3 regions of the Pantoea sp. XAF26B01_ASV70 genome follow, and region 2 is predicted to be linked to each of the others. Evidence: predicted binding sites of a transcription regulator. Region 2 holds the regulator's gene; each other region holds the start of a gene.

Region 1 (4,788 bases), 2.1 Mb from region 2:
ATGCTGTTTGATGCGCCACTGCACATGAACTTCCACCAGGCCTCAACCGCGGGCAGCGCCTACGACATGAGCCAGATTTTTGCTAACTCGCTGGTGGTTGCTGATCCGTGGCATGCCGTGACGATCGTGGCTAACCACGACACCCAGCCGCTGCAGTCGCTGGAAGCGCCGGTAGAAGCCTGGTTTAAACCGCTGGCCTATGCGCTGATCCTGTTGCGTGAGCAGGGTGTGCCTACCATCTTCTATCCCGATCTGTTCGGGGCGACCTATGAAGATGAAGGCGGCGACGGCGAGAAGCACAAAATTGACATGCCGGTGATCCCTGAACTGGAAGGATTGATCCGGGCGCGCCAGCAGTATGGCTGGGGCGTGCAGACCGACTATTTTGATCACCCAAACTGCGTGGCCTTCAGCCGCAGCGGCACCGAAACACAGCCAGGCTGTGTGGTGATCATGTCGAACGGCGATGCCGGTGAGAAAAGCGTGCCGATGGGTGAAGGTTTTGCCGGTAAGGTCTGGCGCGATCATCTGGGGAATCGGGAAGAGACCATTACTGCCGACGAGCACGGCACGGCGGTCTTTGTCTGTAACGGTGGCAGTGTCAGCGTCTGGGTGGTTGCAGAATAAGCTCGTTGCCGAAGAAATGACTCAAAACTAAAACCGCCCCGGCAGACAGAAGCGTGAAGTGCGCTCTGCCCGTCGGGGCGGTTTTGTTATGGTCCGGCTGTTATGACTTCGCGTTGTTTTCTGTAATCGGTGTGCGCAGCAGTTGCGGTTCGATGTTCTGAATCACGGCGGCTTTCGGCTGTTTCGCCACTTCTTCCAGCGCCTGCTGACACTCAACGGTCGGACGCGCCACTTTACGCAGAGTCATCCTGTCATAGCTCAGCTCGCCATTCTCCACGACCAGCGGCATCACCCGCACCTGACGCGTTACGTTGACATAATCGCCGCTTAACCGGGTCAGTTTGCCCGGCTTCGCAATCACCCGCATCCACTGACGGCAGTCCAGCGTGCTGCCATCCGCATTGATGATCACACTGGCTATCGCCTTATCGCTGATCAGGCTGCTCTGTGGACCGACGGTTTGCCAGGTTCCCTGCAGATCAGCGGGCGCCGGCGTTTGCACCGCATTTTCATAATCGTTGATTTGTGCACAGCCACTCAGTGCCAGCGCGGCAATCAGCATCCACTTTTTCATGTTTAATCCCTAAGATCCCATCAATGGCGGCTACGTTATAATTTTTCCACCGCGTTGCGCAAGGTATCTGGGTGTTCAAACACCACGCAGACCCTGATTGCGCCAGAATTTAACCCGCAGCGAGGCTCACGGTCAGGTTTTTGACCGGAAGTTCAGAGGCTGAACTGATGCAAAGCCCCGCCTTTGTCACGCCTGACAAGCGGAAGACAACCCGCTACACTGACGCGCTGCAACAGACTTTCAGGAATATGAATATGAAAACGCCAGAAGCCTACTATGCCCAGGCGCGCGAGATGTTTTTTACCGCGCATCCCGACTTTCAGTCTGCACTTGATGAATTAACAGAGAGCGACGCCCGTGCAGCTAACCTGTCACTGCGACAGCTGCGCGAATGGCATGCCGAGCGCATCTATGCGGCCTTTTTGCGGCAGAAAAATCTGGATGGAATGATCTTTTCTATTCAGCTCGCTGAGCCGGATAAAGCGGTGGCGGCTGAGGCTATCGAGACTTATCTCAAATCTCATGCTGAGTCACTGGGGATGAGCTGGGAAGAGTTTTGCATCAAAAACGAGCTCTAATCAGGGCCGCGTTGAAGTTGCATTTTTCAAACACCTCCAACCAGTTCCGGCACTGCAGATAAAGTTGTACTAACCGGGGGAAAGTGTATAACTTCGGCGTGCGACTCAGGTCGTGATTGTCCTTTAACGAATAGTGCTGATGCACTGCCTCTGCAGGTGTTGTCTAAATTCCACCTCCAGAGGCGAATTTTTTTATCCGCCCCTACCCTTCACCTTCCGTCGCTTTACCCTTTACTTCAACATAACTCGCTACCGCCAGCAGACGATTAATATGCGTCAGCAGCAGATCCACATCAGACTGCAGAAACTCGGTCGAAGATTGCGAAGCGGTAACAATGGCATCCTGCACCGTTTCTGAAATAGTCAGCGAGTTGTCCTGTTTCGCCTGCACCAGCAGCGCCGCAACCAGCAGGGACTGCGCTTCAAGCTGCGCCGTCAACTCTTTTGCATCGACGTCCATCTTTGCCAGTTTTAGCAGAATATCAATTACCAGTTGTCGCATCGCGGACCTCCTAAAAGTAAGCCGCCATTATGTCGCGATGCGTGCGCATTTTGCTAGTCGAAGATTGAGGTTTATGCGAGATAAAAATTTACACGAAATCAGGCGCGCTGCCTTGCTACTGTTTTTATTTACAGTATTATATGTCAGCGATTTTGCCCTGAATGGATTGCCATCATGTTTGTTGAGTTGATTTATGACAAGCGCAACGTTGCCGGTTTACCGGGTGCTCGCGAGATGATTCGTGAGGAGCTGGAAAAGCGGGTGCATCGGGTGTTTCCTGACATTGAAGTTAAGGTCAAGCCCATGGAACGTAACGCGATTGATACTGATTTGAGTAAAAACGATAAAGCGACGGTTGCGCGGATTGTTGAAGAGATGTTCGACGAAGCGGAAATGTGGCTGGTGGCCGATTAATCCCTTAACGGCCACCACATCAGTTAGCGGGAGATGACTTAGCTCTCCTGCTCGCTGTGATTAACTTCAATCTCGATGTCCTGAATCGCGGCATCCAGATCTTCCAGCAGTTTACCCTGCTTATTCAGCAACGCATCGATTCGGTCGGCGTTGGTCTTGTCTTTATACTCACCCGCATCAAACGCTAACCATTGGCTGGAAAGGGTTTCGGTGTTGGTCTGAGCATAGTGACGCATCTCTTTTAGCTGAGAAGTCACGTCACGCAGATATTCAGTTTTGGTCTTGGTTTCTGTTGAATCGCTCATGCTAAATTTCCTTCTGGTCATCTATCCAAAGTGAGTAGGCTTAGCGGTTCATCAACCGGCCAATCAGCGGGCCTGCATTCAGGTACAAAATGTTGCCCGGATATTTAAAACTAGTCGATAATAGCGAAGCCGCATTAAGAATAATCGGAAGTTATGGTTTATGACCGGATTTCACGGCTGGCACCTCACTCTCAGTGACGACCTCTTTGACTTTTATGACCGTTTTGTCGGCTATGCGATCCGGTATTGCATCCAGCTTGTGCTGTATTGCTGCAACCTGATCGGTCAGCAGCTCCACTCTGTCATCACGCCGCGCCGCAATTAAGCGGTAATCCGCCCGAATCTCCTCGACCCGCTTGTTTGCGGTGTTACTGACGTAGAGAAAAATGATCGTCATCAGGATGCAAATCATCGAACAGCTCAGCAATACGCAGCCGAGGATAACTTTGCGCCGGTAAGACATAGGTGCCTTAGTGCTATTAATCGTGGCCATCACTGCGATCCTCCAGAGTTGAGATAAGCCGATCAATCTCATTACGAAATTTATCGTTCTGATCGGTTTCGGTCATTGCCAGTAAAATCCCTACCGCATTCTTGATTAACCGAAGATCGGTTTCGAGTGTCGAGATACGCCGCAGATTCCTGTCGTGCCGTTCGCGTAATTCATCGTTCTCCTCCCGTATCAGCAGGTTGCTCTCTTTCAGCAACACCACCTGCTCTTTGTAGCTGGTAATAATTTCGCCGCCGGCTCGATTACTGGTTACGATTGACGCAATTCCCGCCAATAACGGTTTCCAGAACAGTGCTGCTGCCCCCCCACCCAGAACTAACGCACCCATACTGGTAATCAGACTACTTTCCATGCCACACCCCTTTGTACGGTAAGGTCTCTGGAACTTACTGCGTGCTGCTTAGCCACGTCCCCCGCATGAAATTTAAGATTGCTTAAATACCAGGCTTAAGTATACTTAAGTCACTCTCAACCAAAAAGTCAAGCTTATGAAAAACGAAACGCTGGGTGACCGCATCCGACTCCGACGTAAATCGCTGCAGTTAACGCAGAAGCAATTGGCGCAACAGGTAAAAGTGTCCCATGTGGCGATTTCGCAATGGGAAAAAGAGGAGACGCTGCCGCGCGGTGAGAACCTGCTGCGGCTCGCTGAAGCGCTGGGCTGCGCACCGGCTTTTCTGATAGATGGGGATGGTCCTGTTTTCAGCGAAAGCGCCTGGAGTGGTCTGCACCAGATCCCACTGCTTGCACAGCGCGACGTGCCGCGATGGCTGAGCGAGGCCGGTTCCGTCCGGCATGAACTGCTGATGCACAACGACATGGCGCTTTCACAGCAGAGCTTTGCCTTCCGGGTGGAAGAACAGGCGATGACGCCCGCGATTCTGCGGAATGATGTGGTGATCATCGATCCCACGCAGTCACCTCAGCCCGGCGACTGCGTGCTGGCATTGCAGCAACAGGTCGTGCTGCTACGCACCTGGCGTCAGCGCGGCAGTGATAATGGCGTCATGCAGTTTGAACTGGCACCGGTCAATATCAACTTCCCTGAGCTGCAATCCAGCCGGGACAGCCTGAAGCTGATTGGTACGCTGGTGGAACTGCGACGCTACCGCCAGCCATAAAAAAACCCGCCGTGCGCGGGTTCACTTTTCATCGTACAACAGTGGCTGAGTTTATAACCGGACAGTTACAGGGCATCGGTCAGTTGATCTACTACCACTTTGCCCTGCAGATCGGTCTGCATAATGCGATAATTGACGGGCCATGAGCGGCGGGTA
Region 2 (4,788 bases):
ACCTTCGATAACCTGCATATCATCGTCGGTCAGCTTGCCCCATTTCTCTTTCATTTTGCCTTTGAACTGCTTCCAGTTGCCGCTTGCTTCGTCTTTATTCATGGCAGACCTCCAATCCTCGGGTTTTAATGATTATCTTGCTACTTAACAAAATAACGATACAAAGCGCTGGTTAACTGCGCTGCATAGAGTTAATTGTAGTAGCCAATTTCTTAACCGTGGAATAATACAGAATAATCCGTATCGGCTTGCGTGCAGCCACGGCTGACTCAGGCATCAAACCAGCTGTTCTGACGCCAGTGCTTACGCCAGATGAGCCACAGCGACAGGCCTCGCAGCGCCAGGAAAACCGTGACTGCCAGCCAAAGACCATGGTTACCCAGCACCGGTACGCTAAGCAGCGTCAGAAAATAGCCGGCTGCGGCAACTACCATGCTGTTACGCATCTCGCGCCCGCGCGTCGCCCCGATGAACATGCCATCCAGCAGATAACACCAGACACCGATCAGCGGCATAATCATCTGCCAGACCAGATAGCGGTCCGCTGTCTGCTGGAGTGACTGAAGAGAGGTCAGCAGGGTAACGATTTGCGGGCCAAAAATGGCATAGATCAGCGAGAAGAACAGCGCCACCACCACCGCCTGCCGACAGGCAGAGTGCCAGACGCGCAGGAGTTTGCTGCCATCTTTTGCACCATGCGCCTCACCCGCAAAAGCTTCAACCGCATAGGCAAAGCCATCCAGCGCGTAAGCCGTAAAAGTGATGAACATCAGTAATACTGCGTTAACCGCCACCACATCCGGACCCAGCCGGGCACCCAGTACGGTCAGCGAGGCGAAACAGAGCTGCAGCATCAGAGAGCGCAGCATGATATCCCGGTTCAGTCGCAGCAGCCGGCCGCTGTCACCGCGCCAGCTCTGCTTCAGCAGGCTAAGCGTAATTCCGCGCAGTTTTAACACCCGCCAGACCATGATGCTGCCGACACCCAGCGTAATGTATTCCGCCAGCGCCGTGGCGGTTGCCGCCCCCGCGACACCCCAGTGCAGCCCCATCACCAGCCAGAGATCGAGCACGATGTTAACCAGGTTGCCCACCACCAGCAGGATCACCGGCGCGCGTGCATACTGCACGCCCAGCAGCCAGCCCAGAATGACCAGGTTTGCCAGCGTGGCAGGCGCACTGAGCCAGCGAATCTGAATAAACAGTGCCGCCTGTTCGAGTACATCGGGATTGCCGCCAACCAGATGGGTCGACAGCTGAATAATCGGATAACGCAAAGCGATGAACAGTACGCCCGCCAGCAGCGCAATGATCAGCGGCTGAGTCAGCGCGCGTGCCAGCGCCATTTTATCGCCCGCGCCAAATGCCTGCGCCGTAAGGCCAGTGGTACTCATTCGAAGGAAAAGCAGCAGCATAAAGAGGAAGCTGGTCACTGTAGTCCCGACCGCAACCCCGCCAAGATAGACAGGGCTGTCGAGATGACCAATTACTGCAGTATCGACCACTCCAAGTAAGGGAACGGTGATATTTGAAAGGATCATCGGCAGCGCAAGCCGCCAGAGATTTTTATCGGTTGCCGTAATAAAGCGCATTCGCCGTTCCGTGCTCAGTGTCGCTGCGCAAAAGAGGCAGCGACAAAATTAGGGCAGACAGAATAGCATCAGAGAAGGCGAATGCACGCTGGCAGAAGAATCAGAGCCACTCACCGTTGCGCACCACGCCAACAGCCAGACCTTCTATGGTCAGTGACTGCGCACGGGTATCGACAACAATCGGGTCAAAATCGCTGTTTTCCGGCAGCAGATGCACGATAGCACCCTGCTTTTTCCAGCGCTTAACGGTGACTTCATCATCAATGCGGGCAACCACAACCTGGCCGTTACGCACATCCTGGGTTTTATGCACCGCGAGCAGGTCGCCATCCATAATCCCGATATCTTTCATCGACATTCCGCTGACGCGCAGCAGGAAGTCAGCAGACGGCTTAAACAGGCCCGGATCGACCTTGTAGTGGGTTTCGATATGTTCCTGCGCCATGATCGGCTCACCGGCAGCAACCCGGCCAATCAGCGGTAGCCCTTCTGAGGCTTCTTCTTCCATTAACAGTCGAATGCCGCGCGATGCACCGGAAACGATCTCGATGACGCCTTTGCGCGCCAGCGCTTTCAGATGCTCTTCTGCCGCGTTCGGCGAACGGAAGCCCAGCTGCGCGGCGATCTCGGCACGCGTAGGCGGCATGCCCGTTGAAGAAATATGGTCGCGAATCAGGTCATAGACCTGCTGCTGCCTGCTGGTTAATGCTTTCATCCCGCCCCCTGGTTGTTTATACAGTCGCTGTGAGTATATACAGGTATTGGTGAAATGGAAACCGATTGTCAGGGAAAACGCGCCCTCAGACGCGTTATGGAAGGCTTATCGCAAATGTGTCCAGAGCAGCGCGATCCAGACGAAGAGTGCCAGTAAGATGCTGATCAGCACCGCCGCCGAGCCCATGTCTTTTGCCCGGCCCGCCAGCGGATGATGCTCCTGACCGATGCGGTCGACCACTGCTTCAATGGCGCTATTGAGGATTTCAACAATGACCACCAGCACCACCGCCCCAATCATGAGGATGCGGGAGACCACATCGACATCCAGCCAGCACGCAATAACAATAGCGGCCAGCGCAGCCAGCGCTTCCTGCCGAAACGCCGCTTCATGTTGCCAGGCGGCACGCAGTCCCTGCCATGAGTAACCTGCAGCTTTTACTATTCTGATAAGTCCGGTGGCATTATTTGCCATGATGTGGGAACCCTTTCATCGGATTGACGTCAATGTCTGGGCTGCGTGCAATTGGCACCACCACAGATCTTCGCTGCGCTTTCTGGTATGCTTGCGGCGCTTTGCTAACAAGAGGCTTCATGTTGTCTATGTCAGGTTGGCGTAAACTCTATTACAAACTGCTTAATTTACCACTGTCGTTTTTGGTAAAAAGTAAGGCCATTCCGGCCGATCCCGTGTCTGAACATGGTCTGGATCCGACCCGACCTATTATGTATGTTTTGCCTTACGATTCGAAGGCCGACTTACTGACTTTACGCGCACAGTGTCTGCGGCATCATCTGCCCGACCCGCTCACTCCGCTGGAGATTGATGGTTCTCTGCTGCCGCGCCACGTCTTTATCCACAATGGCCCTCGCGTCTTCCCCTATTTTGTGCCCAGCGTTGAATCCGTGAAAATTTTTCACGATTACCTGGACCTGCATCGCAATAACCCTAAGCTGGATATTCAGATGCTGCCGGTCACGGTGATGTTTGGCCGCGCACCAGGACGTGAAGTCCAGGGCGAAGCAACGCCACACCTGCGGGTGCTGAACGGGGTGCAGAAGTTTTTTGCGGTGATCTGGCACGGGCGCGACAGTTTTGTCCGCTTCTCGCCGACGGTGTCGCTGCGCCGCATGGCAACTGAACACGGTACGGATCAGTCGATCGCCCAGAAGCTGGCTCGTGTGGCGCGCATTCATTTTGCCCGCCAGCGGCTGGCGGCGATTGGCCCGCGCTTGCCGGCGCGTCAGGATCTGTTTACTCGTCTGCTGCAATCCAAAGCGATTGAAAAAGCAGTAGAAGATGAAGCTCGCAGCAAAAAAATCTCCCATGAGAAAGCGCAGCAGAACGCCGTCGAAATGATGGAGGAGATTGCGGCAAACTTCTCCTATGAAGCCATCCGCGTAACTGACCGCGTGATGGGCTGGCTCTGGAGTCGGCTCTATCAGGGCATCAACGTCAATGGCGGCGAAAAAGTCCGCCAGCTGGCGCAGGATGGCCACGAGATTGTCTATGTGCCGTGCCATCGCAGCCACATGGATTATCTGCTGCTCTCCTATGTGCTCTATCATCAGGGACTGGTGCCGCCGCACATCGCAGCCGGGATCAATCTCAACTTCTGGCCAGCCGGCCCGATTTTCCGTCGCCTGGGCGCTTTCTTTATTCGTCGTACCTTTAAAGGCAACAAGCTCTACGCCACGGTATTCCGCGAATATCTCGGCGAGCTATTCACCCGCGGCTATTCGGTTGAGTACTTTGTCGAAGGTGGCCGTTCACGAACCGGTCGCCTGCTGGACCCTAAAACCGGCACCTTAGCCATGACGCTGCAGGCGATGCTGCGCGGCGGAAATCGCCCCATCACGCTGGTGCCGATTTACATCGGCTATGAGCACGTGATGGAAGTGGGCACTTACGCTAAAGAACTGCGCGGCGCGGCGAAAGAGAAAGAGGGCTTCATGCAGATGGTGCGCGGCTTACGCAAGCTGCGCAATCTCGGTCAGGGTTACGTGAACTTTGGCGAACCCCTGCCGCTGGTCAACTATCTCAATAAGCGGGTGCCGGAATGGCGCGATGCCATCGATCCGATTGAGCCGCAGCGTCCCAGCTGGTTAACCCCAACCGTCAACGATATTGCTGCCAGCCTGATGGTGCGTATCAATGAAGCGGGCGCGGCTAACGCCATGAACCTCTGTGTCACCGCCCTGCTGGCGTCACGTCAGCGCTCACTAACCCGTGAACAGCTGATTGAACAACTGGAGTGCTATACCCAGTTGCTGCGCAACGTGCCTTACTCGCCAAATGCGACCGTACCCGATCTCTCAGCGGAAGCGCTGCTGGATCACGCCATGGGTATGAATAAGTTTGAGAGTGAAAAGGACAGCATTGGCGACATCATCATTCTGCCGCGAGAGCAGGCGGTGCTGATGACCTACTATCGCAACAATATTCATCATATGCTGGTGATGCCGTCGCTGATTGCCGCCA
Region 3 (4,788 bases), 910 kb from region 2:
TGCATCATGAAACGCCTGTTTATCACTGGCACCGACACCGAGGTCGGTAAAACCGTGGCCAGCGGCGGGCTGCTGCAGGCGGCAGCCGCAGCGGGCTATCGCTGTGCGGGCTATAAGCCGGTTGCCTCAGGCTGTGAGATGACGCCAGAGGGCATCCGTAACAGCGATGCGCTGGCGCTGCAGCGCTACAGCAGCGTGCCGTTAACCTATCAGCAGGTCAATCCGCTGGCGTTTCTTGAGCCGACTTCGCCGCACATCGTCAGCGCCGAAGAGGGCAGGCCGATCACCCATCTGGCGCTGTCGGCGGGTCTGGCGGCGCTGCAACCGCTGGCAGACTGGATTCTGGTAGAGGGCGCGGGCGGCTGGTATACCCCATTGTCGGAGACGCACACTTATGCGGACTGGGTGGTCAGCGAAAAGCTGCCCGTGATTCTGGTGGTAGGGATTAAGCTCGGCTGCATCAATCACGCCATGCTCACCGCTGACGCGGTCCGGGCAAGCGGCCTGCCGCTGGTGGGCTGGATCGCCAACACCGTCGAACCCCCGGGTAAACGCTATCAGGAGTATCTCACCAGCCTGAAAAATCGACTGCCTGCGCCCTGTCTGGGCACCATCCCGTTTCTCACCGATGCGGCGCAGCAGGCATCCTGTGGTCAATACCTGACGCTGCCGGAGTAACCGCCTGGCCTGGCTATTTTATTTGTCGTGCTGAATCCGGGCAGTGCTCACCATCCTCACGCGCTGTGCACACGCTCCGGTGGTTCCGCGCGCTCCGTCTCCAGCCTGCCTGCAACACTTACGCCTAGTGGGGCAGGCGCTGAATATCAGGCTACCGTCAGCCATTTATCGACGGTGTGGTCATCGAGCTGTTCCATGCTGCCCTGCGCCACATTGCGGCCGCGGTGCAGCAGCAGGAAATAGTCCGCCACGCGACGGATCAGCGACAGGCGCTGCTCCAGCAGCAGGATGGTCAGTCCGTAGTCGAGGTTAAGCCGACGGATCAGATTGCCCATCTCCTCTTCCAGCCACGGCGACATCCCGTCGGTCGGCTCATCCAGAATCAGCAGTTTGGGCTGCAGCACCAGCGCGCGCGCCAGGGCCAGCTGTTGCTGCTGATCGATCGGCAGATCGCCGCTGCGCTGCTGGCGCAGTGAGTAGAGCGCCGGGAAGAGGTCGAACACCATTTCAGGAATGGCGCGATGGCGGTCGCGCTGGCTGGCACCCGCCAGCAGGGCAATCAGCAGATTATCTTCCACGCTCATCTGGGTAAAAATATGGCGGCCCTGCGGCACATAGCCAATCCCCATCTGCGCCCGCTGTTCAGCCGGTTGCAGCAGCAGATCTTCCGGCGGCGAGCCATCCTCTTTCCAGGAGATAGAGCCGCTGTTAATCGGCAATCTGCCCATGATGCAGTTCACCAGGGTGGTTTTACCCATGCCAGGACGGCCCAGAATGCCGGTGCAGGTGCCAGGCGACAGATCCAGGTCCACATCCCACAGAATATGGTTTTGACCGTAAAATTGATTTACCGAACGTAAACTCAGCATCTGACACTCTCCTTCCCGATCGTTAGCCTGATTGCTTCCGCGCTCTGTCGTCTGGCAAACAAGTCATCAGCAACGGCAGCCTCGCCATTGCAGCACAGTGCGCGTTTCGCGCGGTGACGCCACTGACTCCTGCAATTCCCAGGCCAGATCTAAAAACGGCCCTGTTTCCTGCTGCAGCGCCACGTATCAGGGATGAAAGGTGAGAAAAACTTATCAATTCCCCACGGTGACCACGCGCATGCACTTTTGCAGTGCCCTGGAGCGCTGTTTCTGGTGCAGACGTACTGTAACGTGGCAGGAAGTCCGATTAAGAATCTTAGTATGAGGCGTGCAAATTTGCGTACGACACCCGGTGACAGATTAAAATTGCAGAATAATCCGTCAGCAGGCGACGCGAAATTTAACGCAAAAAAAATTATTTTCACGGTAGTGAGAAGGCAGGGAAAAATTATACACAGCTGATGGCGTCGGGGCTGCCATCACTTATCCACCATTCCTGTGGATAACCTTGTGCATTAGGTAATGAAAACCAGTTGGAAGCGAGGAAATACGCGGCCTGGTAACATAATGACGAGAATCTGGCCTCATAGCCTTATATCAGTAAAATCAGTTGTTTATCAAAAAACAAGCCTGAGAATTATCTGTCAGGTAACCGTACTGTAATTTTGTGACACTCTATTGACAAATGTTAAATCAGATCCCTGCCTGGGGATAACATTGCGCAACATGCTGAGCGATAACGCTGCCAGCCTGCGGGGACATCAGGTGCCATCCTGCTGGCGTTAACATTGCATCAATACTGTTTTTATATCCAGTATTATTTTCTGGCAAAATCACCATAGCAGAGTAAAATAAGTGCCTGCCCGCCGACTTCTCCAGCAGGAACTGCATTCATGAGCAAAGCCTTTAAATTGAACTCCGCCTTTAAACCTTCGGGCGACCAGCCTGAGGCGATACGTCGCCTGGAAGAGGGGCTGGAGGATGGACTGGCCCATCAGACCTTATTAGGCGTAACCGGCTCTGGTAAAACGTTTACCGTCGCCAACGTGATTGCCGACCTCAACCGTCCGACCATGGTGCTGGCGCCCAACAAGACGCTGGCCGCCCAGCTCTATGGCGAGATGAAAGAGTTTTTCCCGGATAACGCCGTCGAGTTTTTCGTCTCTTACTACGACTACTACCAGCCTGAAGCCTATGTGCCGAGCTCCGACACCTTTATCGAAAAGGATGCGTCGGTGAACGAACATATCGAACAGATGCGTCTGTCGGCCACCAAGGCGCTGCTGGAACGGCGCGATGTCATTGTGGTGGCATCGGTTTCGGCTATCTACGGTCTGGGCGATCCCGATCTCTATCTGAAAATGATGCTCCACCTGACCCGCGGCATGATTATCGATCAGCGCAGTATTCTGCGCCGTCTGTCAGAGCTGCAGTACACCCGCAACGACCAGGCGTTCCAGCGCGGCACCTTCCGGGTGCGCGGCGAAGTGATCGATATCTTCCCGGCGGAGTCGGACGATATTGCGCTGCGCGTCGAGCTGTTTGATGAAGAGGTTGAGCGTCTGTCGCTGTTTGACCCGCTGACCGGCCAGATCGATTCGGTCGTGCCGCGCTTTACCATCTACCCCAAGACGCACTACGTCACGCCGCGTGAGCGTATTCTGCAGGCGATGGAAGATATCAAAGTTGAGCTGGCGGACCGCCGCCGGGTGCTGCTGGAGAACAATAAGCTGCTGGAAGAGCAGCGCATTACCCAGCGTACCCAGTTTGACCTGGAGATGATGAGTGAGCTGGGTTACTGCTCTGGCATTGAGAACTACTCACGCTACCTCTCCGCACGCGGACCGGGCGAAGCGCCGCCGACGCTGTTTGACTATCTGCCCGCCGATGGCCTGCTGGTGGTGGATGAGTCGCACGTGACCATTCCGCAGATTGGCGGCATGTACAAAGGCGACCGGGCGCGTAAAGAGACGCTGGTGGAGTACGGCTTCCGCCTGCCGTCGGCGCTGGATAACCGTCCGATGAAGTTTGAAGAGTTTGAGGCGCTGGCCCCGCAGACCATCTATGTTTCGGCGACGCCGGGCAAATATGAGCTGGAAAAGTCGGGCGACGAAGTGATCGATCAGGTGGTGCGTCCTACCGGTCTGCTGGATCCGATCATCGAAGTGCGTCCGGTCGGTACCCAGGTCGACGATCTGCTGTCAGAAATCCGTCAGCGCGTGGCGATCAACGAACGTGTACTGGTGACGGTGCTGACCAAACGCATGGCGGAAGACCTCACCGAATATCTGTCTGAGCATGGTGAGAAGGTGCGTTATCTGCACTCCGATATCGACACGGTAGAGCGTATGGAGATTATCCGCGACTTACGTCTGGGCGAGTTTGATGTGCTGGTGGGCATTAACTTACTGCGTGAGGGGCTGGATATGCCGGAAGTGTCGCTGGTGGCGATTCTCGATGCGGATAAAGAGGGCTTCCTGCGCTCCGAACGCTCGCTGATTCAGACCATTGGCCGTGCGGCGCGTAACATCAACGGTAAGGCGATTCTCTATGGCGATAAAATCACGCCGTCGATGGCGCGCGCCATTGAAGAGACCGAGCGCCGCCGTGAGAAACAGCAGCTGCACAACGAAGAGAATGGCATCGTGCCGCAGGGCCTGAATAAGAAGATCACCGATATTCTGGAACTGGGCAAAAATGTGGTGAAAACCCGCGGCAAAGCGAAACCCGCCCGTCCTGGCGAAGCCCAGGCGCTGGCCGATTTCCAGCTGTTAACGCCGCAGGCTCTTCAGAAGAAGATCCACGAACTGGAAGGGCAGATGCAGCAGCATGCTCAGAACCTGGAGTTCGAACAGGCGGCCAACGTACGCGATCAGCTGCATGAACTGCGAACGCTGTTTATTGCGGCCTCGTAGCGCCGTTAAAGCCCTGAATGGCATGTTCCAGTGCCACCCGTAACAGCTGGCGGTCGTGACGATATTGGATATCGGCGGCCTCCAGCGGTTCACGGACAATCAGCCGGTTTTCAATGCCACGGGTGTCCACCGCCGGGCTGACGACCAGCGCATCAATCACCCGCTTGCCGATATAACGCTCCATCATCTGCAGCTTATCAGCCACTGAGAGACTGGCGGCGGCAGGACTCAGCTCGCGGCCCAGATTGCCGATAAACACCATAGTGGCAGGCGTGCGACGCAAGGCCTGCGCCATCTCTTCCATCAGCAGAATCGGCATCAGACTG

The links. Region 2 encodes LexA, which represses DNA repair genes until DNA is damaged. Its sites were predicted from a motif close to TNCTGTATGTACATACAGNA; they were not measured.
Region 1: ACX8ZY_RS08410 (DinI-like family protein) is a predicted target of LexA. The motif match lies at 2,398-2,417, and genes of this name have one in related genera.
Region 3: uvrB (excinuclease ABC subunit UvrB) is a predicted target of LexA. The motif match lies at 2,345-2,364, and genes of this name have one in related genera.

What each region holds. Positions count from the first base shown of each region.
Region 1 is NZ_CM137251.1:1,803,920-1,808,707, reverse strand. Features, by position in the region: gene amyA (alpha-amylase) at 1-627, shown strand, start outside; gene yedD (lipoprotein YedD) at 728-1,201, opposite strand; gene ACX8ZY_RS08420 (DUF6388 family protein) at 1,456-1,779, shown strand; gene iraP (anti-adapter protein IraP) at 1,982-2,281, opposite strand; gene ACX8ZY_RS08410 (DinI-like family protein) at 2,456-2,695, shown strand; gene ACX8ZY_RS08405 (hypothetical protein) at 2,734-3,000, opposite strand; gene ACX8ZY_RS08400 (hypothetical protein) at 3,152-3,493, opposite strand; gene ACX8ZY_RS08395 (hypothetical protein) at 3,480-3,863, opposite strand; gene ACX8ZY_RS08390 (helix-turn-helix domain-containing protein) at 4,000-4,632, shown strand; gene ACX8ZY_RS08385 (hypothetical protein) at 4,698-4,788, opposite strand, start outside.
Region 2 is NZ_CM137251.1:3,897,219-3,902,006, forward strand. Features, by position in the region: gene ACX8ZY_RS18435 (CsbD family protein) at 1-102, opposite strand, end outside; gene dinF (MATE family efflux transporter DinF) at 270-1,592, opposite strand; gene lexA (transcriptional repressor LexA) at 1,693-2,307, opposite strand; gene ACX8ZY_RS18450 (diacylglycerol kinase) at 2,413-2,781, opposite strand; gene plsB (glycerol-3-phosphate 1-O-acyltransferase PlsB) at 2,910-4,788, shown strand, end outside.
Region 3 is NZ_CM137251.1:2,990,644-2,995,431, reverse strand. Features, by position in the region: gene bioC (malonyl-ACP O-methyltransferase BioC) at 1-10, shown strand, start outside; gene bioD (dethiobiotin synthase) at 7-678, shown strand; gene ACX8ZY_RS14070 (ABC transporter ATP-binding protein) at 825-1,547, opposite strand; gene uvrB (excinuclease ABC subunit UvrB) at 2,441-4,462, shown strand; gene ACX8ZY_RS14060 (gluconeogenesis factor YvcK family protein) at 4,446-4,788, opposite strand, start outside.